DNA from 3 places in the Halobacillus sp. B23F22_5 genome. Region 2 is predicted to be linked to each of the others. Evidence: riboswitches for the same ligand, from Rfam matches in the RefSeq annotation. Region 2 holds a riboswitch; each other region holds the start of a gene.
The links. A riboswitch is a leader RNA that binds a small molecule or an ion and turns the genes downstream of it on or off. The one in region 2 is predicted to bind cobalamin.

Region 1 (7,411 bases), on a different contig from region 2:
CAGTTCATATGGTATCAGTTATGAAAGAGTGTTCGTGGATGTTTAATAGACATAGGGAACACCGCCTTCGATCAACTGGCCGGAGGCGGTGTTCCTTTTTAGCACTTTAAGAAAGTTTAACTTTGTTAAAGGGTTAAAGTATAAGAAAATACTAAGGCTTTTGCCAGAAGAACTTGGCAAGCCAAGTTCTTCTAATACTAGTGAATCTGTCTTGGTTTTTGTTTTCTGGATTTTAAATCGTCCAGCCGTTTGATGAGACCTACACCGAAGTCGGCTCCGACATTCTGGCTGTAGTTTTCATTGAATATGCCCCGGGATGACTCGTAAGCGGAAGACCCATGTTCGGAGAAGTCCAGCCCGGCGACTTCTTCTTCACGAGGTACGCGGATGGATCCGAATCTGGTTACAATTACCAATGCTACAGAGGTAGCGGCCATTGTCCATGCAATTACGGCAGCTATCCCGATTGCTTGCACGCCGAGTAGTGCTGCCCCATCTCCATAAAGTAATCCTCCTTCTACAGAGAAAATACCGACAGCAAGTGTTCCCCAAATTCCACAAACACCGTGCACTGCGATAGCTCCGACAGGGTCGTCGATCTTCAATACGCGATCGAACAGCTGGACAGCTTCCACTAAGATAATTCCGGCAATCAACCCGATGACAGCAGCTCCTATTGGTGATACGTTGGCTGTTCCTGCTGTGATTCCAACTAAACCGGCAAGTGCTCCATTAAGTGTCAGAGAAGCATCGATTTGTTGAAACTTAATGTAGGAGTAGGCGGCAGAAGCGATGACTCCCCCGGAGGCAGACAGCAAGGTGGTGGCAATTACTGCTGGAATTAAGGCTGGATCTGCAGCCAGTGTACTTCCACCATTGAATCCGAACCAGCCGAACCATAGGATGAAGACACCAAGTGCTCCTAGTGGGATGTTGTGTCCGGGGATGACATTTACTCTGCCGTTTGTATATTTACCAAGGCGTGGCCCCAGGAATAAGACGGTTACGATTGCTCCCAGGGCTCCGGTCAAGTGGACAACAGTCGAGCCGGCAAAGTCGACGAATCCGAGTTCAGCCAGCCAGCCACCTCCCCAAACCCAATGACCGACAATTGGATAAATCAGTCCTGTCATAAATACGGTCAGCATCAGATACGAGCCTAGTTTCATCCGTTCGGCGACAGCACCTGAGATAATGGTGGCACATGTAGCTGCAAATACAGCCTGGAAAACGAAGAAACCGATTTGATCACTGTGCCCGTTTAAAAGGAAACCGTTGGAACCTATGAAACCGCCCAGTGAATCACCAAACATGAATCCATAGCCTGCTAAGAAGTAAAGGACAGAAGCGATTGACATAGTCATGAGGTTTTTCATTAAGATGTTCAGTGCGTTTTTAGATCTGGTGAATCCTGTTTCTACCATAGCAAATCCTGCATGCATGAAAAATACGAGGAACGCAGCGATCATCATCCAGACCATATCTACGGAACTGACCACAGATTCAACAGAGGGAGAAGCGTAAGCAAAGGTTGGAATCACCATTAATCCAGCTGATAATGACATGATTTTTTTCTTCATTTTTATATCTTCCTTCCTGTTTAAATTAAGGCTTTTTTTCCTTGTTCGCCTGTGCGGATGCGATAAACGTCTTCAATCGGATGGATGAATATTTTGCCGTCACCGACTTGATCGGTAGCACATGTCTGCAAAATGACATCGACGATTCCTTCTACTTCATGGTTTTCACATACCATTTCTACCTTCACTTTCGGATAAAGTTTGACCTCATAGCGATTGCCTCGGAAGATACCTTCCTGGCCTTTTTGCTGGCCACATCCGGCTACTTCAGATACCGTCAACCCGTTAATTCCCATGCTGTCAAGATCCTGCCGTAATGCCTGGAAGGCTTCCGGGCGAATGATAGCCTCAATCTTTTTCATTGATTAGCTCCTCCTTAAAATTTATATGTTAGTTTTTATAACATATAATGTTATGTTTATTTATAATACCGTTAATTTTCTGAAAAATCAAGAACCAATTTTGATTTATGTAAGGAAAGTTAACATGAAACAATAAAAAAAGACCTGCCCAAACAATTGAGCAGGATGGTGGATCACAGTTCATCAAAACCGTTATCCTCAGAAACTTTGGTATATTGTCTTGATTTCTGTTCAAAAAAGTCCGATTTACCCTCGTCTACCTCTTGATAAGCCCTTATCCATTTCAATGGATTTTTATCATACCCTGGGAATGGTTTGCCGGCGCCCATTTGTTTGCTGCGTTTATTGGCCATGAACTTTATATAATCCTCAAGGTCAGTCATTGGAATTTCAGGGAAGTTATCTCCAATGATATAATTTCCCCACTTGATTTCCAGCTCTGCAGCTTTACGGAATGTCTCCTCAACAAACTGGTGGTACCTTTGCTTATCTAAGTCCGGGTGTTCTTTTAATGTTTCCTTGAAAATATTTGCGAACAGGGTAACGTGAATCTGTTCGTCACGGTTGATATAGTTGATCATTGTACTGGTCGAAACCATCTTTCCATTGCGAGCGAGGTTGTAGAAAAAAGAGAACCCTGCATAAAAGAACAATCCTTCCAGCACTACATCATAAACCAGTGATTCTAAAAACGTTTCAGGTGAAGGTTTATCCGCGAATGCTCGATATCCTTGGATAATGAAGTCGTTCCGTTCGATCAGCACTTCATCATGTTTCCAGTATTCAAAAATGGTGTTTTGTTCTTGTTGATCTACCAATGAAGAAAGTACATAGGAATAAGATTGATTATGGACTACTTCTTGGAAAGAGAGCACCTGCATAAGTGCTACAAGGCTTGAGTCAGTTAAATAATCCGCTATTTTACTTGAGTAATCTGTTTGGATCGAGTCTAAAAATGCGAGCAAGCCAATGATTTTTTTGAAAGTATCCTGTTCTTGTCCGGTCAATGTATTCCATTGTCTGATATCGTTGCTCATGTTGATTTCATTAGGAATCCAGAAGTTTGCGAGCATGTTTTTATACATGGGGTAAGCCCATGGAAAACGTATATCATCCCAATTGAGTACATTCGAGCTATTTCCATTGATGATTCCGGTAGCTGCGTTAGGAGCCTGATGGTCTGCGATTTTACGTTTCTTTAAGGTGTTAGTCATGTCTAATCCTCCTTAAGATGAACAGCTTTCGCATTCGAAATCTTGCTGACTCGAAGTTGAGCGTGTATAGTAGGTGGTTTTCAAGCCGTTTTTCCAGGCACTAAGATGTAAATGAAGCAGCTCTTTTGCTTTGATTGTGTTTTTGACATAAAAATTGAACGATATGGACTGGTCGATATATTTTTGCCTTGCACAGTTTTGCTCGATGCTGGTGTGTTGATCGATTTCATGTGCCGCTTTATAGTACCAGTAGGTTTCCGGTGATAAATCGGGAGCTGTCACTGGTATCTTATAGTCTTTTTTCTCTTCGGAATAAAACTTTTTGAAAATAGGGTCGATACTGGCGGTGCTTCCGGCGATCAGTGACGTACTGGAGTTAGGAGCTATCGCCATTAAGTAACCATTTCTTATTCCATGTTCAGCCACATCCCTCTGAAGATTATCCCAATCGATTTTTGAATTACTTCTGAGGTCGCGCTTAGTAAAGTACTCACCAGTGTCCCAATCCGAGCCTTGGAAAGCCGGGTAGGAACCTTTTTCCCTGGCTAAATCCATACTTGCCTGAATCGTATAATAAGCGATTTTTTCATAAACCTCATGGGTGTAGTGAACCGCTTCTTCTGATTCCCATTTGATTTGCTTAAGGGCAAGCAGATGAGCCCAGCCGAATGTTCCAAGTCCTATACTGCGATATTTCTGATTAGTTAGTTTGGCTTGCATCACAGGGATGGTGTTCTGGTCGATGACATTATCAAGCATTCTGACCTGAATGGGAACCAGCCTTTCCAGAACACCCTCTGGTACCGCTTTGCCTAGATTGATGCTGGATAAGTTACAAACCACAAAGTCACCCGGTTCCCGGACGATATGCAGTTTGCCATCTTTGACGTATTGCTCTTCTTGAATTGTAGGGCTTTGATTCTGCGTGATTTCGGTGCAGAGGTTACTGCAATAAATCATCCCTGCATGGCCGTTGGGGTTTTTGCGATTGACTTCATCACGGTAAAACATATAAGGTGTTCCGGTTTCTAATTGACTGACCATGATGCGTTTCATGATTTCGATGGCTGGGATACATTGCTTTGTCAGAGAGGGATGGTTAATACAAGCCTGGTATTTTTCCCGGAACGATCCTCCACCTTTATTTTCGTCATAGTAATCTTCTAAAGAAAATCCCATGATTTCTTTGACTTCATGCGGGTCGAATAAGTACCAATCGTCTCTTGCTTCAACAGCTTCCATAAAAATATCCGGGATGCATACACCGGAAAACAAATCATGCGTACGCTGACGTTCATCACCATTATTCAGGCGGGCATCTAAAAAAGAGAAAATATCCTTATGCCATACATCAAGGTAAACGGCAATTGCTCCCTGGCGTTGACCCAGCTGGTCAACGCTTACTGCCGTGTTATTCAGTTGTTTCATCCATGGAATCACGCCTGACGATACCCCGCTGAATCCTTTGATATCACTTCCCCGGCTTCTGATTTTACCGAGATAGACCCCGATGCCGCCACCGTGCTTGCTTAGGTTGGCGGTGTCTGTATTGCTATCAAAAATAGACTGCAAGCTGTCATCTATCGTATCGATGAAACATGAACTCAACTGTCCATAACTTTTCCCGGCATTAGCCAGGGTAGGTGTGGCTACTGTCATGTACAGGTTGCTGAGTGCCCAATAAGCTTCTTTAATAAGAGGGAGGCGTTGAGATTTCTTTTCTTTTTCCATTAAAGTCATGGCAATGATCATGAATCGTTCCTGAGGTAGTTCAAACAGCCTGCCTTGTTTATCTTTTGCAAGGTAACGGTCATGGAGGGTTTTCAGGCCGATATAAGTCAACTGCTTATCTCGCTCTGGCAGGATAGCCTGTTCCAACTCTGTAATTTCAGAGAGGGTGTAAGATTCAAGCAAATTAGGATCGTAAATTCCCTCTTCAATCATACTAGTGATCATTCGATGAAAGTCACGGTATGGCTTTTTGTTGTTCCTATTATTAGCAGCAGTCCTATACATGTTTTCAAGCTGCAATTCGGCAGCGAAATAAGTCCAGTCAGGGTTCTGTTCGTCAATTAAAGCAAGGCTTTCTAGAATTAAGTAGTTCGCTTGTTCGTCATTAGAAACAGTGTCAATGGTGGTTAGTCTTTCTTTGATAGGATTCAAATCCAGGTGGGGAAAGCGATTCTCTCGTGCTTTCAACCAATTATTCCAATCGATATTTTGAGGGGCATATGTTTCTACCATGGTTTCACTCCTTTTAACATAATAAAAAAACCGCTCACTTGAGCGGATGAAACCATGGAACAAGGAGAAGGTATCGAAAAGGCTGATAGAGTGTCTCTTCATTCCATCGTTTCATCTTCTCAATCCCCGAAGAAGTCGAAACTTGATGCGAATAGAGACAGGTCTCCTGACTTGTGCTTCCGCCTAATCCGGTCCTTCCCATGCATCTATTGCACAGTGGATGTCCGTTTCGTCAGCACTTACAGTTGCGGGGGCAGTTCTGGCTTCGCACCAGATTCCCTATTAAGCCTTGTGGCATCCGCTATTCGCTGATACTATATATTGTGTTTTTGGTGTTGTTTGATTGGCTTATCTTGTGTTTTAATGATAACGAACTCAATAGCTATATGCAAGATTTTTCTCGTGAAAGGATTTATACATAAACTGTAGAAATATATTATGTAGCGTACAGACAGGAGGAAGAAGGCATGAATAAAAAGTTTGCATGGCATAAAGAAGCTGAACGTAAATGGGACGATCGTGTTGATTTTTGGAACCAGAACAGTAAAGACATGTGGGATGAAGGAAGTCGGAAAACGATCATTCCCTTTATGCAAAAACATATTGCACCAGATGCTTCCATCGCGGATATCGGCTGCGGGGATGGGTATGGCTCCTACCGTTTACATCAGGCAGGATATCAAGTGACAGGGATCGATATATCTCCAGCGATGGTTGAACGAGCCAAACGTCAGCTCAAGATAGAGGAATTGACGTTTATGCAGGGGGACCTGGCTGGATTGGATATAGAAAAAGAAAGTTTTGATGCCATCATGGCGATCAATTGTCTGGAGTGGACAGAAGTTCCTTCTGATGGCTTAAAAGAAATGATACGAATCCTTCGTCCAGGCGGGAAGTTATGCATTGGAGTTCTCGGTCCGACAGCGGCCCCACGTAAAAATAGTTACCGCCGGTTATATGGGGAAGACGTCATCTGCAATACGATGATGCCGTGGGAATTTGAAACGATGGCTGAAGAAATGGGCTTGAAAGTTATCGATGGTCACGGTGTATATAAACGTGGAGTGAGTGATAAACGGCTGAAGGGCCTCCCGGTTGAATTACAGCAAGCACTGACTTTCATGTGGGTATTCATGCTGGAAAAAAGACTTAATAAAGCTTGATAAATGAAGGTTTCTAGTCAGTTACTGAACGGACAAGTGTAAAATAGCAAGAAACTATTTACTTCGTGTGTTTAACTTTTCTTCCCTTAAGGAAAACTAACCAAAATGGAAGGAGAGATGACAGCGATGAACAATCAGGAGTTAAAAGATAAAGTATTCCAGGTATTGGAGAACAATAAGGTAGGAACTTTGGCAACGGTGAAAAATAACCGTCCCCATTCCCGCTACATGACGTTTTTCAATAAAGAATTAACATTATATACCCCGACCAACAAAGAGACTCATAAAGCTGAAGAAATAGAAGCTAACCCCTATGTGCATATCCTGATCGGCTATGAAGGAGAGGGATTTGGAGATGCCTACCTGGAAGTAGAAGGGAAAGCTGAAATTAAAGAAGATAAAGAGCTGAAGGAACAGTTTTGGAATGATTATATGAAAAACTGGTTCGATGGCCCGGAGGATCCAGAATACATTATTCTTAAAATCACTCCAGAACAGGTTAGGCTGATGAATAAAGGAGATACTACACCAGAAACCCTGGAACTATAATAAGAAAACGCGCCCTGGCTTAGCTGGGACGCGATTTTTTTATTATGGTGAGAGTTATGCTGTTGGTTTTTGGTGCTTGCCTTCTTAATGGTGCAATGCATGTTGAATCGTTTCATTCAATACGTTCAATACATGTTCGTCATCATGAGAATAATAGATGGAAGTTCCTTCACGCCGGAATTTAACGAGGCGCAGATTTTTTAAGAAACGTAATTGATGAGAAACAGTCGATTGGCGTAGGTGGAGGTGTTCAGAAATTTCGTTGACACTGAACTCCCGGTTGAATAACAAATTCAATA
Region 2 (7,411 bases):
CCGTGCTTCGCACCGTTGCCGATACCGGCAACATTGGAAACAGGCGCACCGATCACGAGGGCTCCTGGGCAGGCAACCACCAGGAATGTGATGGAGAGGTGGAAGTCGCCGGTCAGCATATATACGAGGACAGCCAATACGACAACACCGGGTGTATAAAAAGCAGCGAAACGGTCAAGGAACTTCTCTGTCTGTGACTTGGTTTCCTGTGCTTCTTCGACCAGTTCAATGATTTTTGCAAAAACCGTGTCATCCCCTACTTTTTCAGCAACTACTTCCATGTAGCCATGATCGACGATTGTACTGCCGAAAACCTGATCGTTCTTTTGTTTGGAGGCGGGGACGGATTCTCCGGTTATGGCAGCCTCATTCAAGGAAGCCTTGCCGGCAGCAATTTTTCCATCCACCGGTACCTTTCCACCAGAGCGGATGATGATTCTGTCCCCTTGCTGCACTTTTTCCACCGGAATCGTAATTTCATTGCCTGCCTGGAGAATGGTTGCTTCCTCAGGTGCCATAGCTACGAGTTCCTTTAAAGAAGAGCGGGTTTTTTCCAGCGTCCGTGCCTCGAGATAGGCGCCAAAGAGGAAAAGAAAAGTAACAGCAGCCGACTCTACATATTCTCCAATTATCATCGCACCCAAAACAGCAATGGTGACCAGCAGTTCGATGCTGAAAGCTTTTGCCCATAGTGCCTGGAAAGCCTTAATGCTAATCGGCACACCGGCAAGAAAAGTTGCTGCAATCAATGCAGCCTGCTGCAGATTATGGAAGCCGGTCAGGTAAGCAGTGACGGCAACAAGCAGAAGCCCCCCAGACCCGGCAGTGATCCAGTTGATTCGTTTATGCACCCACGTCATTATGATCTCTCCTTTATAACTAATAGTTACGAAACCTTAGTTGAAACAACCGGGTAGCCTAATCCTTCGATGGTCGCTTCCAGCTCGCCGGCACTTACGATAGATTCATCAAATTGAACTTTAACCTTGCTGGAATGGAACAACACCTTCGCTGCTTGCACACCTTCTATTTTTCCTAAGCTGCCTTCGATTTTTTTAATGCAGGATGGACAAGTCAGCGGCTCTAATTGTAATTTGATTATTCTCATTTGGAATCTCCCCTTTGCCTGGTATGGTTCAAGCATAATCGGTTTCAGGGAAAGGTTCCTTGACGTGGGTCAAGAAAAAACAAAAAGTGCCGACCCGTTGTGAAGGAATACATGGGGCAGGCACTTACAGGTTTTGCAATTGATCTTTATCCAGGATGCGGAATCGTTTAGGATCCATTTTTTTGATTAGACCTTGTGCTTCTAAATCGCCGAGTCTCCGGCTGATCGTTTCCGGGGTGGTACCGAGAAAGGAGGCCAGGTCTTTTTTATTCATTGGCAAGCGGATCATGTCATTGGCTGAAGCTATTGCCAGGTCTGCCAGATAAAGGGCGAGACGCTTCTCGACGCTTTCAGTGGCAAGGCTGGTCGTCTGTTTTTCCGATTCTTCCAGCCTTCTGGCATAAGTTCTCAATATTTTCAACGCAATAGAAGGATAGCGCATTAAAAAGTTCTGCAATTCTTTCCGCTGGATCGTACAAATGGTGACAGGCTCTGTTGCTTCAGCATACGATTCGTGGAGTGATTCACTAAAAAGTGCATACTCCCCGGTGAAATAGCCGGGTTGCAGAAGACGGACCATCTGTTCTTTCCCGGAATCGGAAATCCGGTAGATACGTACCGAACCTGTGTTGACAATGTATAGCGATTCAGAGGGATCGCCGGCCCGGTATATGATCTCTCCTTTTTTATAGGAAACAGACCGGATAGCTTCGGTTATCGCGTGCATCTGTTCACGGTCAAGATGATTGAAAATAGGTACCCGGGCGACGCACGTATGGCCGGAATCCCCATGATGACAATGCTGGCAGGTCGGCTGAACCCCGGTTTTCTTCATGATATCCATCGATACTTCCTCCTTCCATTTTCTTTCATTATATCATTTTGCAAAAAAAGAAATTCGCTTATAAGTTTTTTGTGAAAACTTGATCTGCGTCAAAGAAATGACAGGTTAAAGCGAGGATACTGAAAGACAAAGGAGGAGATGATCATGGCTGAATTAGTTTTGGAAGTGGAGCGGATGATCAATGAAGGGTTAGGCGGGGGATATATCCTGTACGAGTATGACGGGCGCAGGCTTGAAAGCCTGGAAGAAGAGGAGGGGAAAGCATGAACGTCCTCTATCTGCCAGAAGTCCATGCATGGGTTTTGTATGCGGGGATTTTATCACTGGTGGCGTCCGTCATTCTCCGCAGCAGGAAAATTTTCGCTCTGGAGATCGTGCTTTTGCCTGGGATGATGGTTTTGCTCGAAGGCTGGATGCTAATCATTACTGGATTGGTTCAGCTGATCATCAGTGTCTACTTGCTCTTCCGGTTGCTGCATGCCATCGACCGCAACTACCGGCTTGTGTTAGAGAAAACACACCGAATTCCGAGAGTAATCACGACAAAAGGCGCAGACGGAGGCCAGTCGTCGTTTTTATAGGAAACAGAAGGAGGGAGGGAAATGCGCGAAGTCGTGCTTGGTGTCCATATTTTGCTCGGCATCATTTGGGCAGGAGGCATTTTGTTCATTGGCTTGGGCGTATTTCCTGCGGTTGCAAAAATGCCGGTAAGCACACAGCGTGCAATTCTGCTCCATTTGATGCGACATACGCACCATCTATTCACGCTGTCGGGAGGAGGAGTCATCATCACCGGTATATTACTAGGAACCGTATTCGGCCCCCTCCACAGCTGGGAGGTCATTCAAACTACCACCTATGGACATCTCTGGCTGGCTGCACTCTCAAGCGGGACATTCGCCTTGTTCTGGGGAGTTTTTGTCGGTTACCGGGAGATGATGCTCGTGTTTACGGATGATTACCTGTGGAAGGAAGCAGAAAGCGGCGACCGGAAACCCCTGACCCGGGAATTGTTCCGGCTCGCCGCATTGGAATCGGTGGAAATTCTCGGCTTTTTCGTACTTATTTTTCTCATGGTCCAACTGTAAGGAGGTGGGAGCAGATGCGTACATTCAAAACAGCGGTCCCGTGGCAGGAGAGCAAAACTTACGCCTGCAAGCTGTCCTGGCTGCAGCTAACGCGCCCGATGACGTGGAGCGGAACAATCAGTCCGGTTCTGGCAGGGAGTCTGTTGGCTGCCAAAGAAGAGGTGTTCCGCTACGAGCTGATGGTGCTTTTGCTTATCGCCGCTCTCTTCGTTCAAAGTGGTGTCAACATGTTCAATGATTATTTTGACTTCCAAAATGGCCAGGACAAAGAACGCTGGTGCAAAGCGCAGACCGCCTCTCTGAGCAACTATCCATTCCATCATCACGTGCCATACGTGGCGACTGGTCTAATTGCAACAGCTGCCCTGCTTGGATTGTGGCTTGCTGTACTCGTCGGCTGGTGGGTCGCGTTCGTCGGCCTCTTCGGGATTACAGCTGGTATCGCTTATTCTGCCGGCCGCCATTCCTTAGCATCACATGGGCTTGGCGAGGCAACAGCCGCCCTGTTTCTCGGGATAGCGACAACGCTGCTTGGTTATAGTGTCCAAACTCAACGCATCAACCTGCCGGTTATCTTCGTTGGGCTGATTTTTGCTCTGCTGATCAGTTCCATGGTGCTGACCAATAACATTCGCGATATTGAAAAAGACGTGGGATTCCGGAGGACGCTCGCAATGCGGCTTGGACGTCGGAATGCCATCTGGTTATTGAAGCTCCTGTTGGGCGGGGCTTACGTGGGTGCCATTATTCTCGCAGGTACTGCAGTCGTACCTATGGAAGTGCTTGTCGTCCTGGCTGCTTTACCGATCGCTATCCGTATTCCTCGCTCGTTTCATGGAAAACGGCAGGAAGAGCAGCTTGTGATGAAACAGGCCGCCTGGCATCACTGGGCGTTCGGGCTGCTTTTCGGAATGGGGGTGTTCATGGGAGTGTGGTAAAGGTCTTCCAGTTTAGTCTCGATTAAAAGCGAGTCGTTTTCCTGCCTGATAATCAAGGGAAAAAGCAGCGTTTATACCATGAAACCCGGGTAGGTCACTGGTGATACGCTGCCTTTATTTTTGATTACACTAACCGACAATTTAAAATAATGAGTGTATAAAATGAAATTATTAGCTCTTCCCAGAAAGAGTTGTTTACAAGATTCATAGGTTCCGCTACAATAAGATTAATTTCATATCATACGAACAGGTCCTTAAAGGGAAGCCTTTAAGGTGAAAAGGGGAAGTTGGTGAAAGTCCAACACGGTCCCGCCACTGTAAGCATTCGTTAGAAGAATGTAAGTCAGGATGCCTGCCTGTTTGTCGCAAAGTTTACCCTTCGAGGAAAAAGGGAGGCTTGTAAGTACGCGGAATTCGTACGCTGTATATTCTGCCTATTTATAGTCACACCTTCCTTTAGAGGAAGGTGTTTTTTTTACTTTAAGAATGTTTAACTTTGTTAAAGGATTAAAGTATAAGAAAATCTAAGGCTTTCGTCATAAAAACTTGGCGATAAGCCAAGCTTTTCTAATTGCACTTGTAAATACTGAGGAGGAGATAGGATGCAAAAGAAGCAGGGGTTGACATTGGTTTTTACCGGTGATGGAAAAGGGAAGACGACGGCTGCAACCGGGCTTGCTGTCCGGGCATTAGGCCATGACAAAAAGGTGAAAATGCTGCAATTTATCAAGTCCCCGAAGCGGCCTTATGGTGAAAGAAAATCACTGTTGAAACTGGGTGCTGAGATTATTCAGCTGGGCGAAGGGTTCACCTGGACAAAGACACCGGAAATCCACCGGGAGGCATTAAAAAAAGCGTGGGTTCTTGCCAAGGAAACTGTGCTGTCTGGGCAGTATGATGTCGTGATTCTGGATGAACTGAATAATGCGCTTGCGATTGATTCTTTTCCGATCGATGATGTACTGCCGCTGGAAGAAGTGATTGAACTGATCCACAACAAGCCGGAGTATGTCCACCTCGTGATTACTGGCAGAAGTGCGCTCCAGGAAGTAAAGGATGCAGCTGATCTTGTATCGGTCATTGATGTGGAAAAACATTATTATGATGAAGGCATCCCTGCCGTCCGTGGTGTTGAGTTTTGACTGCCCGCCGTCTCGTAGTTGCAGGTGTATCCAGTGGCGCCGGCAAGACGAGTATCGCAATCGGGTTAATGGCTGCCTTTATCAAAAAGGGGCTCACGGTTCAAGGATTCAAGTGCGGTCCTGATTACATAGACCCTTCCTATCATACCGCCGTAACTGGTCGTCCCTCCCGTAACCTCGATAGCTGGATGCTCCCTGAAGATGTGATGAAAGAAGTGTTTGTGAAAGGAAGTGAAGGGGCAGACCTTTCGATCATCGAGGGTGTGATGGGCTTTTATGATGGCAAATCGCCGAGGTCCAATCAAGGTTCTACGGCAGAAATCAGTACTCTGCTGGGTGCTCCGACAATCCTGGTTGTGGACTGCTCGGCGATGGCCCGGAGTGCCGCTGCTATCGTAAAAGGTTTTCAGTTACTGGATCCCGGAGTTCATATTGCCGGAGTGATTGCAAATAAGGTCGGAAGTGAGGGGCATTACCGGCTGATAAAAGATGCGGTGGAACAGGAGTGTGGCATTCCGGTCTGTGGATATCTGCTGAAAGATAATAGTCTTAAGATGCCGGAGCGGCACTTAGGGCTGGTGCCTTCTATCGAGCGCGGGGAACTGGATGAGCAGCTGGAACAGCTTGGGGATGTAGTGTCTGAAACGATCGACGTGGACCAAATCTATCAGATTAGTGAACAGGCACCCTTGCAAACTGATTCCTCCATGTTTCAGCGTAGGGGCATGATCAATGTAACAATCGCGGTAGCTAGGGATGAGGCATTCAACTTCTATTATCAGGAGAACCTGGAGTTGATGGAAGCGTATGGGGCTAGGGTTGTTTATTTTTCACCTTTAAAAGGTGAGGTGCTTCCTCCTCAAGTGGATGGCGTTTATTTAGGTGGCGGATTTCCGGAGCAATTCGCTGAGCAGCTGGCGGAAAACCGAGCAACCAGGCAGTCAGTTAGTGGAGCAATTGAAAGCGGTCTCCCTGTACTCGCAGAATGCGGAGGGTTGATGTATTTATCCGAATCGATCACGACGCTCGATGGTAACGACTATCCGATGGCAGGTGTGCTTCCTGGTAAGACGGAAATGCAGACGAAACTCGCTGCCCTTGGGTACCGGGAAATCTCTGGGCTTCCAAACAACTATCTTTTCAAAGACGGCATGGAAGTACGGGGACATGAATTCCATTATTCCATCTTCAAACCATCACGTGAGCTTCCTGGAGCTTATCGGGTGAAAAGCAGGTTCGGAACGGTTGAGGAAGGATTTCTTTATAAAAATGTGGTTGCCGGTTATACGCACATCCATTTTGCCTCGAATCCCGACGTTCTGGAGAATTTTTTGCGTCTTTGCAAGGAGCAGCGGGATGGAAAGTGAAAAAGCAAAACCGATCATGATCCAGGGAACCCATTCGGATGCAGGGAAAAGTATGTTTGTTACCGCCCTGTGCCGGATTTTCACAGAAGATGGCTGCCGAACGGCTCCGTTCAAGTCGCAGAACATGGCGCTCAATTCCTACATAACCGCCGATGGCAAAGAAATTGGACGGGCTCAGGGCGTCCAGGCGGAAGCGTCCGGCATTACGGCAACCACGGATATGAATCCTGTCCTGATCAAACCGAACCGTGATAACGATGCCCAGATTGTCGTTCATGGAAAGCCGGTGTCGAACATGAAGGCAAGCGCCTACCGCTCAGAATACTACGATAATGCCAAACAAATAATCACAGAGGCATACCATCGGCTTGCTGGAAGTTATGACCGGATTGTCATCGAGGGAGCTGGCAGTCCGGCTGAGGTCAACCTGAATGACCGGGAGCTTGTGAATATGAGCGTTGCAAAAATGGCCGACGCACCGGTCATATTAGTGGGAGACATTGATAAGGGCGGGGTGTTCGCCAGTCTCGTTGGAACGCTCCAGCTTTTGCCCGAAAGAGACCGCGACCGTGTAATTGGGGTGGTCATCAATAAGTTCCGGGGAGACAAAGCACTGCTTGATCCCGGGCTGGAATGGTTTGAAAAGTATACTGGAAAACCGGTGCTTGGTGTCCTTCCCCATATCAATGACCTTCATATCGAGGCGGAGGATTCGTTAAGCCTAAGCCGATATACGAGGAGTGGGAACACCGATAAACCGATCGATATTGCTGTCATCGAATATCCAAAGATTTCTAATTTTACCGATATTGATCCTTTCCTGATCGAAGCAGATTGCCATGTCCGATTTGTTAAGGAGGCAGCTGACCTGATGCAGCCGGATGTCATCATTATGCCTGGTAGCAAAAATACGATCGAGGATCT
Region 3 (7,411 bases), on a different contig from region 2:
AGGTTCCTGCCATCCATGTATATCGATGATTTTGTATGGATAAGGGAAGGCGAGACAGAAGTCGTTCCATCAACAGGCGGTCAATATTATGTGAAAAATGAGGATTTTATTCTGGAAAATTATGACCCTGAGAAAGATAAACGGTTTCAGGAAGCTCTTATGAACCAGGACGTGCCAGTTGCGAGCAATTATCAGACAAATGCAGTAATTTATGAGCGTACGAACAATGATGTGGTAGGCGCGGAACCTGAACTGAAAGAATTATCCAGAGAAAAAATTGTTGTCAACGAGCCAGCGAAGTTTGGTGGATTTGCTTTATACCAATCCAGTTTTCAGCTTGATGAATTTTCGTCGATGTCATTTACACTGCATGAAACAGATGACGAATCAGCTGTGTTGGGTGAATTCACTGTTGATCTTACCCAGCCGAAGATGGAATATGAGCTGGATAGCGGGGCAAGAGTAGTCATTGATGAGTATTTCCCTGAATATTACATGGATGGAAATCAACCTCGTTCCAAATCTAAATTCCCAAAGAATCCAGCCTTTGTCTTTTATGTTTACCCACCTGATGGCGGCGAGCCAGAGGTCAGCTTTGCCGGAATCGGAATGAACATCGATCCGACCAACGAAAATGATTATAAATTAAACCTGGCTGGGTTTGATACGCGAGATGTAACAGGTCTAGCAGTGAAAAAAGATTACACTTTGCCGTTTATGGCCGTAGGTGGTTTGATTTTCATGATCGGTGTCATACAAGGTATGTACTGGAACCACCGAAGGATATGGCTGCAGCCAACCGAAGACGGAGTGTGGATTGCCGGACACACAAATAAGAATTGGTACGGTCTCAAAAGAGATATTGAGAAATCTATTCATAATACACGAATCGAGATGCCGGAAGACCAACAGCAATTAAAAGGTTAACCCTTTGCTGCAAAAGGGTGTAGGAGGATGAATATGGGAGATCTTGTAACGATCAGCAGTAATTTATTGTATGCTTCGTTTTTCTTTTACTTGATTGCTACCTTTTTCTTCGGAGGTACTATCCGTGAAAAGAAAACAGGCAACAGGGGGAAAGCTAGTACGATTGGGATTTCCTTGACTATTGCCGGTTTCGTTACCCAGCTCGGCTATTTCTTTACGAGGTGGGTGGCCAGCCAGCATGCGCCGGTAAGTAATTTGTTTGAGTTCACTACTTTTTTTGGAATGATGCTGGTGATGGCGTTTATCATCATCTATTTCATTTACAGGCTCGATGTAATCGGACTATTCGCTCTGCCTATCGCTTTACTTATTATCGCGTATGCCAGTATGTTTCCGAGAGAAATATCACCATTGGTGCCTTCGCTTAAGTCTCATTGGCTTTATATCCACGTAACTACAGCTGCTGTAGGTGAAGCGATTTTGGCTATCAGCTTTGTTGCTGGATTGATTTTTTTGATTCGCCAAATCGATCAGACGAAAAAGTCAAAGCATACATTTTGGCTTGAATTTGTAATTTACTCGATTTTCTCAACGCTCGGTTTTATCATTATGACTACTGCGTTCGGTGCCATGGACTATCAAGCACAATTCCAGGCACCTGTCGAAGGCCAGGTAGTCAACGTAGAGTATGAGATGCCAGCTATTGTCGGACCAAATGCCGGTGAGCTTCAAACAGAGGGAGTAATGCAGCCTTTATTTGATGCACCTGAATGGATGAGAGGGCAAGATGCTTCACGTAAATTCAATACGTTGATCTGGTCATTTTTAAGCGGATTAGTGCTTTATGGGGTAGCACGATTGATTTTGAGAAAACGTGTTGCTGCTGCCCTGCAGCCTAAATTGAAGAAGTTCAACCCTGACCTGATTGATGAAGTATCCTATCGTGCAGTTTCAATCGGCTTTCCTGTATTCACTCTAGGAGCGTTGATTTTTGCTATGATCTGGGCACAGGAAGCATGGAACCGTTTCTGGGGTTGGGACCCTAAAGAAGTGTGGGCGTTGATTACATGGTTGTTCTATGCATTTTTTCTACATCTCCGTTTATCCAGGGGCTGGCACGGCACGAAATCTGCGTGGCTTGCTGTCGGTGGATTTGCAATTATCATGTTCAACCTGATTGCCGTCAATCTTGTTATTGCCGGATTACACTCTTATGCTTAAAAAGAAGACCATTAGAGAATGCTTTTTCTCTGATGGTCTCTCGTTTACATAATGATATTTTGTTATGCTTAAAGGAAATTGGACAAAATTAATAGAAATAAATAATAAAACTAATAGATATGGACTTGAATAGGGGGCATCTATATGGATAAAGAAGCAAAAGTGCTGGTAGTAGATGATGAGGAAAGGATTCGGCGGTTAATTCGGATGTATTTAGAAAGAGAGAACTTTGATGTGGAAGAAGCCGAAGATGGAGATGAAGCATTAGAGAAGGCATTGACGAATGATTATGATGTCATATTATTGGATATTATGATGCCAGGTAAAGATGGAATCGAAGTTTGTAAAGACCTGCGTGAAAAAAAAGCTACCCCTGTTCTCATGCTTACTGCAAAAGGGGAAGAAAGCAATCGTGTTCAAGGGTTTGAAGTAGGCGCGGATGATTATATCGTCAAGCCATTCAGTCCGAGGGAAGTTGTATTGCGTGTCAAAGCTATTTTAAGAAGATCGTCATCCACTAAATTCTTACAGACAGAGACATCTACTAAAAATGTACTTGTCTTTCCGCATTTGACGATCGACAATGATGCACATCGGGTGACGGCAGATGGCAAAGAAGTCACGTTGACACCAAAGGAATATGAATTGCTGCATTTCCTGGCAAAAGCTCCGGATAAGGTATTTGAAAGGGAGCACTTGCTGAAGGAAGTATGGCAATATGAATTTTTCGGTGATTTACGAACTGTGGATACCCATGTCAAGCGCTTAAGAGAAAAATTGAACAAGGTTTCAAAAGATGCAGCTAAAATGATTGTAACGGTTTGGGGTGTCGGCTATAAGTTCGAGGTAAGTGGTGACTGATGTTTTGGCGCAGTGTAGTAGGTAAACTATGGTTCACCATTTTATTATTAGTTTCATTTGTACTTTTTCTTTTAACTGTCCTGTTGCTGGAGTTTTTTGAGAATTATCATATATTAGAAGCGGAAAGGGAATTGCTTCAGACAGCTGATAAAGTATCAGAAATCGTCCAGGAATATGAGGACAGAGATCTTATTTTAGATACATCCTCGCGGGTAAAAGACCCGTCCAGCCGTGTAGTCATAATTTTTGGTGAAAATGATATATGGAGTTCATCCGCTGAAGACGATCTACCCCAAATAGATCGGCAGTGGATTGAAGAAGATAATGAGTTATCCTCTGTGTTAGCGGGGAAAGAACAAGTTAAAAAAATTGCGGATATCGATAATCTTGAGAATGGTGTCATGGTGGTAGGGACCCCGCTGAATAACGGATCTGGTGGAGTTTTTGTCTATCAGTCTCTTGATATTGTGGAAGAAACCACCATGCAGACGACAAAAATCATATTTTTAGGTGCAGGCATCGCTATCATACTAACCACTATTTTTGCTTTCTTTTTATCAACACGAATCACTGCCCCTCTGATCAAGATGCGGGAGGGTGCACTGGAGTTGGCAAAAGGGGAATTCAATACAAAGATCCCCATCCTTACGCATGATGAAATTGGGGAGCTTGCAATGGCTTTCAATCGGATGGGACGGCAATTGAAATTTCATATAAATGCCCTCAACCAGGAAAAAGAGCAATTGTCAGGGATTCTTAGTTCAATGGCAGATGGAGTAATCACCATCAACCGCCAAGGGGAAATATTGATTACCAATCCGCCTGCTGAGCAATATCTTGAGGCTTGGGCCTATGAAGAGGGAAGTTCAGAAATCGGCAATAATGATGGTCATCTCATTCTGCCAGAGAAAGTGAAGGACATTTTTAATCAGGTGATAGAAACGGAAACAGAAGTCATGACCGAAATGGATACCCAGGGGAGAAACTGGGTGATTATCATGACGCCATTATACGATAAAGATTATGTACGTGGAGCTGTCGCTGTACTTCGGGATATGACTGAAGAGAGAAGGCTTGATAAACTAAGGCAGGACTTCATTGCAAATGTTTCCCATGAGCTGCGTACTCCGATTTCCATGATGCAAGGATACAGCGAAGCCATCGTGGACGATATTGCAGAAAGTAAAGAAGAAAAAAACGAGCTTGCTCAAATCATCTACGAAGAATCCCAACGTATGAGTAGACTTGTCAACGAGCTATTAGACCTAGCCAGAATGGAAGCAGGACATATCACCCTGAATAAAGAAAAGGTTGAAGTCCGTCCCTTTTTAGAAAGAATCACAAGAAAATTCCAGGGATTAGCTCAGGAAAAGGGTATTAACTTAAGACTCCATACAGCAGAAGAACTTGGAGATAAATGCTTTGATCCCGATCGAATTGAACAAGTGTTTACAAACTTGATAGATAATGCTATCCGCCATACCCGTGAAGGTGGTACTGTCGATATCCATATGGAATATACGGAAGAAGGCCTTTATGCTGCTGTACAAGATTCCGGGACAGGTATTCCAGAGGAAGATCTGCCATTTGTTTTTGAACGGTTTTATAAAGCGGATAAATCACGTAAAAGAAAAAAAGGCAAGACAGGCACCGGACTTGGCCTTGCTATTGCTAAGAATATCGTGGAGGCCCATCAGGGCACCGTTGCTGTCCATAGCAAAGAAGGTACTGGTACGACATTTTCATTCCGCTTGCCTGATATTAGCGAAGATGCACAAGATTTGTAACAAAATCTTGTTCCCTGTGAAACAACTATTTTACAATTGTGCTGCTTATGGTAATATTACATTAGAATTTAATATTTTAGAGTTAAGGTTCTCCTGAGTGGGATTAAAAGGGAATTTGGTGAAAATCCAATGCTGTCCTCGCAACTGTAAGTGCCACGAACCGGGCAGACCACTGTACACAAAATGTATGGGAAGGGTCCGTAGTAGGTAAACGCACAAGCCAGTAGACCTGCCTTAATTCATCGTTTCAAAGCTTCGGGGATTGAGCTGTTTGAGACAACCGGTCGAATTATGTATTTTTTTAGTAAACATTCATACTGGTTAGTCTTAGCCCATTCTGTTGAAGGAATGGGCTTTTTGTATGGTATGGAAAGCCGAGGTTGTTTATCTGATTTTCACACCCCCAAAAGCGATGAAACCTACTAAATGTGAGAGGGATGATGGTAATGAGAAGAATGATGCAATTGGTTTTAGCAGCATTGATGAGTGTAGCCGTACTTGTAGGTTGTCAGGCAGAATCGGGAAGCGAGTCCACTGAGGCTCAACAACAGGAGCAACAACAGGAAGTTCCCGTAAAAGTAACGATTTCCGAGAAAAATGGAGAAAACATCGTAACAGAGAAAGAATTGAAAGTAGAAGCGGGCAAAACCCTTATGGATGTACTTAAAGAAAACTTTGAAGATGTAGAAGAAAAAGATGGCTTTGTTACAAAGATTGAAGGAATCGAAGCAAAAGAAGGGGAGCAAAAGGCGTGGTTTTTTACCATCAATGGGGAAAATGCCTCTGTTGGAGCTAACGAATATGAAGTAGAAGCAGATGACACTTTCCAATTTGATTTTCATAAGTGGGAATGATGCATATGAACACTTATAAGATAACCTTGATTGCATTATTGGCATCACTGGCCGTTGTCGGCAGGTACGCTTTCGCCTTTTTACCGAACGTCCAGCCAGTAACCGCGATTATAATTATTGCCGGTTTTTGGCTGGGCCCCCTGTCCGCCGTGATATTAGCCTTATTGACAACCTTCCTTTCCAACGTTTTTCTGGGCATGGGAATCTGGACAGTGTGGCAAGTGATTGCATGGGCTGTCATCGGATTGATGAGCGGACTGATTGGGAAATATTGGTCTAACATTCCATTGCTTTTCTTGTCAGCATTCGGAGCCTTCAGCGGCCTATTTTATGGGTTTGTCCTATCTGTTACGATGTATAACTTCTCGGGTTCATTCTGGGGATATTATTTAGCAGGCTTACCCTTTGATATTTACCACGCCGCAGGTAATGCGGTTTTCATTGTGCTGTTGTATCCTGTGCTGAGCCGATTATTTGAACGATATTATAAACAATGGATTCCTGTATGAATACCAGCCGATTTCAGGTTGGTATTTTTTGTTTTTACGCTTATGATGTAAAGTGTAACTTTTCTTTTACATAAAACGACTAATTAAGAGAACGGGAGGTAAGCAATAGTGAGGTCGGTGTATGAATCCCTATATGAAAAATATCATCAGGATCTTTTTCAATTTATATTTTATATGGTCAAAAATCGAGAACAAGCAGAAGATCTCGTTCAGGAAGTATATATAAAAGTATTGAATTCGTATACCCAATTCAAAGGAGACAGCAGTGAAAAGACATGGTTGTTTTCTATAGCCCGTCATGTAACAATCGACTTTTTTCGGAGACAGACCAGAAAGAGGAAGCGACTGCTGGAGTTTTTTGACTGGGATAAGAAAGGAGAACAGTTAATTGACAACCAGCCTTTACCTGAAGAAATAGCTGAAAAAAATGAGGATATTAAATTACTATATCAATACTTAGAGAAACTATCAGTCGATCAGAAAAGTGTCATTATACTCAGGTACATACAATCGATGTCAATTCAGGAAACCGCTGATATTTTAGGGTGGTCAGTGAGTAAAGTTAAAACCACTCAGCATCGTGGTTTGAAACTTCTGCGGAATATGGCAGCCGATCAAAGAGGGGAGGGGAAACGCAATGAAGCAAAATAACAATAAGCATGATCAAGAATTACAAAAGCAATTGAATCAAATGCCTGGCATCCGTGATCATCAGACGAAAGATGAACTATATAATAAGATAGCTGTACACTTGAAAGAAAGTAAACCTGAAAAGAAAAAGTCTAATCTTTTGCCTGTTTTTGCCTTCATTGCGGTGCTCTTGCTGGCTGCCATCATCACGCCTGCCATGTTAATGAACAGTTCGAATGACGAATCAATGCTAAACTCTTCAGAGTCTCAGAACCATAATACGGCAACAGAATCAGGAATTTCTGAAAATCGGGAAGAGTCAGCGGAGTTGTTTGATACTCAGGATGATGGAAAAGATGCAGAACAAAATGTTCCTGTAAACGATTTTCAAAGTAACTTAGTGTTCGAGGTTGATGAAGGGAAAAACTATATATTTTCCGTAGCAGCAGGGATGAATGCGGAACACATCATCCCGCTAACTATTGAGGTGTCGGTTAGCGATGCTGACTATACACAAGTAACATCCACAGCAGCTGAAAATGCAGATGATCTGGGAGTATCTGTTTTTCCTCTTAATGGGGCAGAAATAGTAATTAATGAGGACCGTGGTGAAATTATCTTT

Region 1: another riboswitch for cobalamin. It lies ahead of ACGTN9_RS15600 (ribonucleoside-diphosphate reductase subunit alpha); the one in region 2 lies ahead of ACGTN9_RS10585 (cob(I)yrinic acid a,c-diamide adenosyltransferase).
Region 3: another riboswitch for cobalamin. It lies ahead of ACGTN9_RS04785 (DUF4430 domain-containing protein); the one in region 2 lies ahead of ACGTN9_RS10585 (cob(I)yrinic acid a,c-diamide adenosyltransferase).

What each region holds. Positions count from the first base shown of each region.
Region 1 is NZ_JBIEKI010000013.1:70,603-78,013, reverse strand. It holds gene ACGTN9_RS15615 (ammonium transporter) at 198-1,580, opposite strand; gene ACGTN9_RS15610 (P-II family nitrogen regulator) at 1,601-1,942, opposite strand; gene ACGTN9_RS15605 (ribonucleotide-diphosphate reductase subunit beta) at 2,116-3,156, opposite strand; gene ACGTN9_RS15600 (ribonucleoside-diphosphate reductase subunit alpha) at 3,169-5,400, opposite strand; cobalamin riboswitch at 5,541-5,717, opposite strand; gene ACGTN9_RS15595 (class I SAM-dependent methyltransferase) at 5,868-6,563, shown strand; gene ACGTN9_RS15590 (pyridoxamine 5'-phosphate oxidase family protein) at 6,690-7,112, shown strand; gene ACGTN9_RS15585 (ArsR/SmtB family transcription factor) at 7,197-7,411, opposite strand, start outside.
Region 2 is NZ_JBIEKI010000006.1:54,526-61,936, forward strand. It holds gene ACGTN9_RS10550 (heavy metal translocating P-type ATPase) at 1-860, opposite strand, end outside; gene ACGTN9_RS10555 (heavy-metal-associated domain-containing protein) at 887-1,108, opposite strand; gene ACGTN9_RS10560 (Crp/Fnr family transcriptional regulator) at 1,233-1,952, opposite strand; gene ACGTN9_RS10565 (hypothetical protein) at 2,097-2,219, shown strand; gene ACGTN9_RS10570 (hypothetical protein) at 2,216-2,533, shown strand; gene ACGTN9_RS10575 (hypothetical protein) at 2,555-3,040, shown strand; gene ACGTN9_RS10580 (prenyltransferase) at 3,139-3,978, shown strand; cobalamin riboswitch at 4,210-4,352, shown strand; gene ACGTN9_RS10585 (cob(I)yrinic acid a,c-diamide adenosyltransferase) at 4,581-5,120, shown strand; gene ACGTN9_RS10590 (cobyrinic acid a,c-diamide synthase CobB) at 5,117-6,487, shown strand; gene ACGTN9_RS10595 (cobyric acid synthase) at 6,477-7,411, shown strand, end outside.
Region 3 is NZ_JBIEKI010000002.1:278,130-285,540, forward strand. It holds gene resB (cytochrome c biogenesis protein ResB) at 1-927, shown strand, start outside; gene ccsB (c-type cytochrome biogenesis protein CcsB) at 961-2,148, shown strand; gene ACGTN9_RS04775 (response regulator transcription factor) at 2,293-3,009, shown strand; gene ACGTN9_RS04780 (ATP-binding protein) at 3,009-4,796, shown strand; cobalamin riboswitch at 4,865-5,047, shown strand; gene ACGTN9_RS04785 (DUF4430 domain-containing protein) at 5,243-5,650, shown strand; gene ACGTN9_RS04790 (ECF transporter S component) at 5,656-6,159, shown strand; gene sigX (RNA polymerase sigma factor SigX) at 6,268-6,810, shown strand; gene ACGTN9_RS04800 (RsiX family anti-sigma factor) at 6,797-7,411, shown strand, end outside.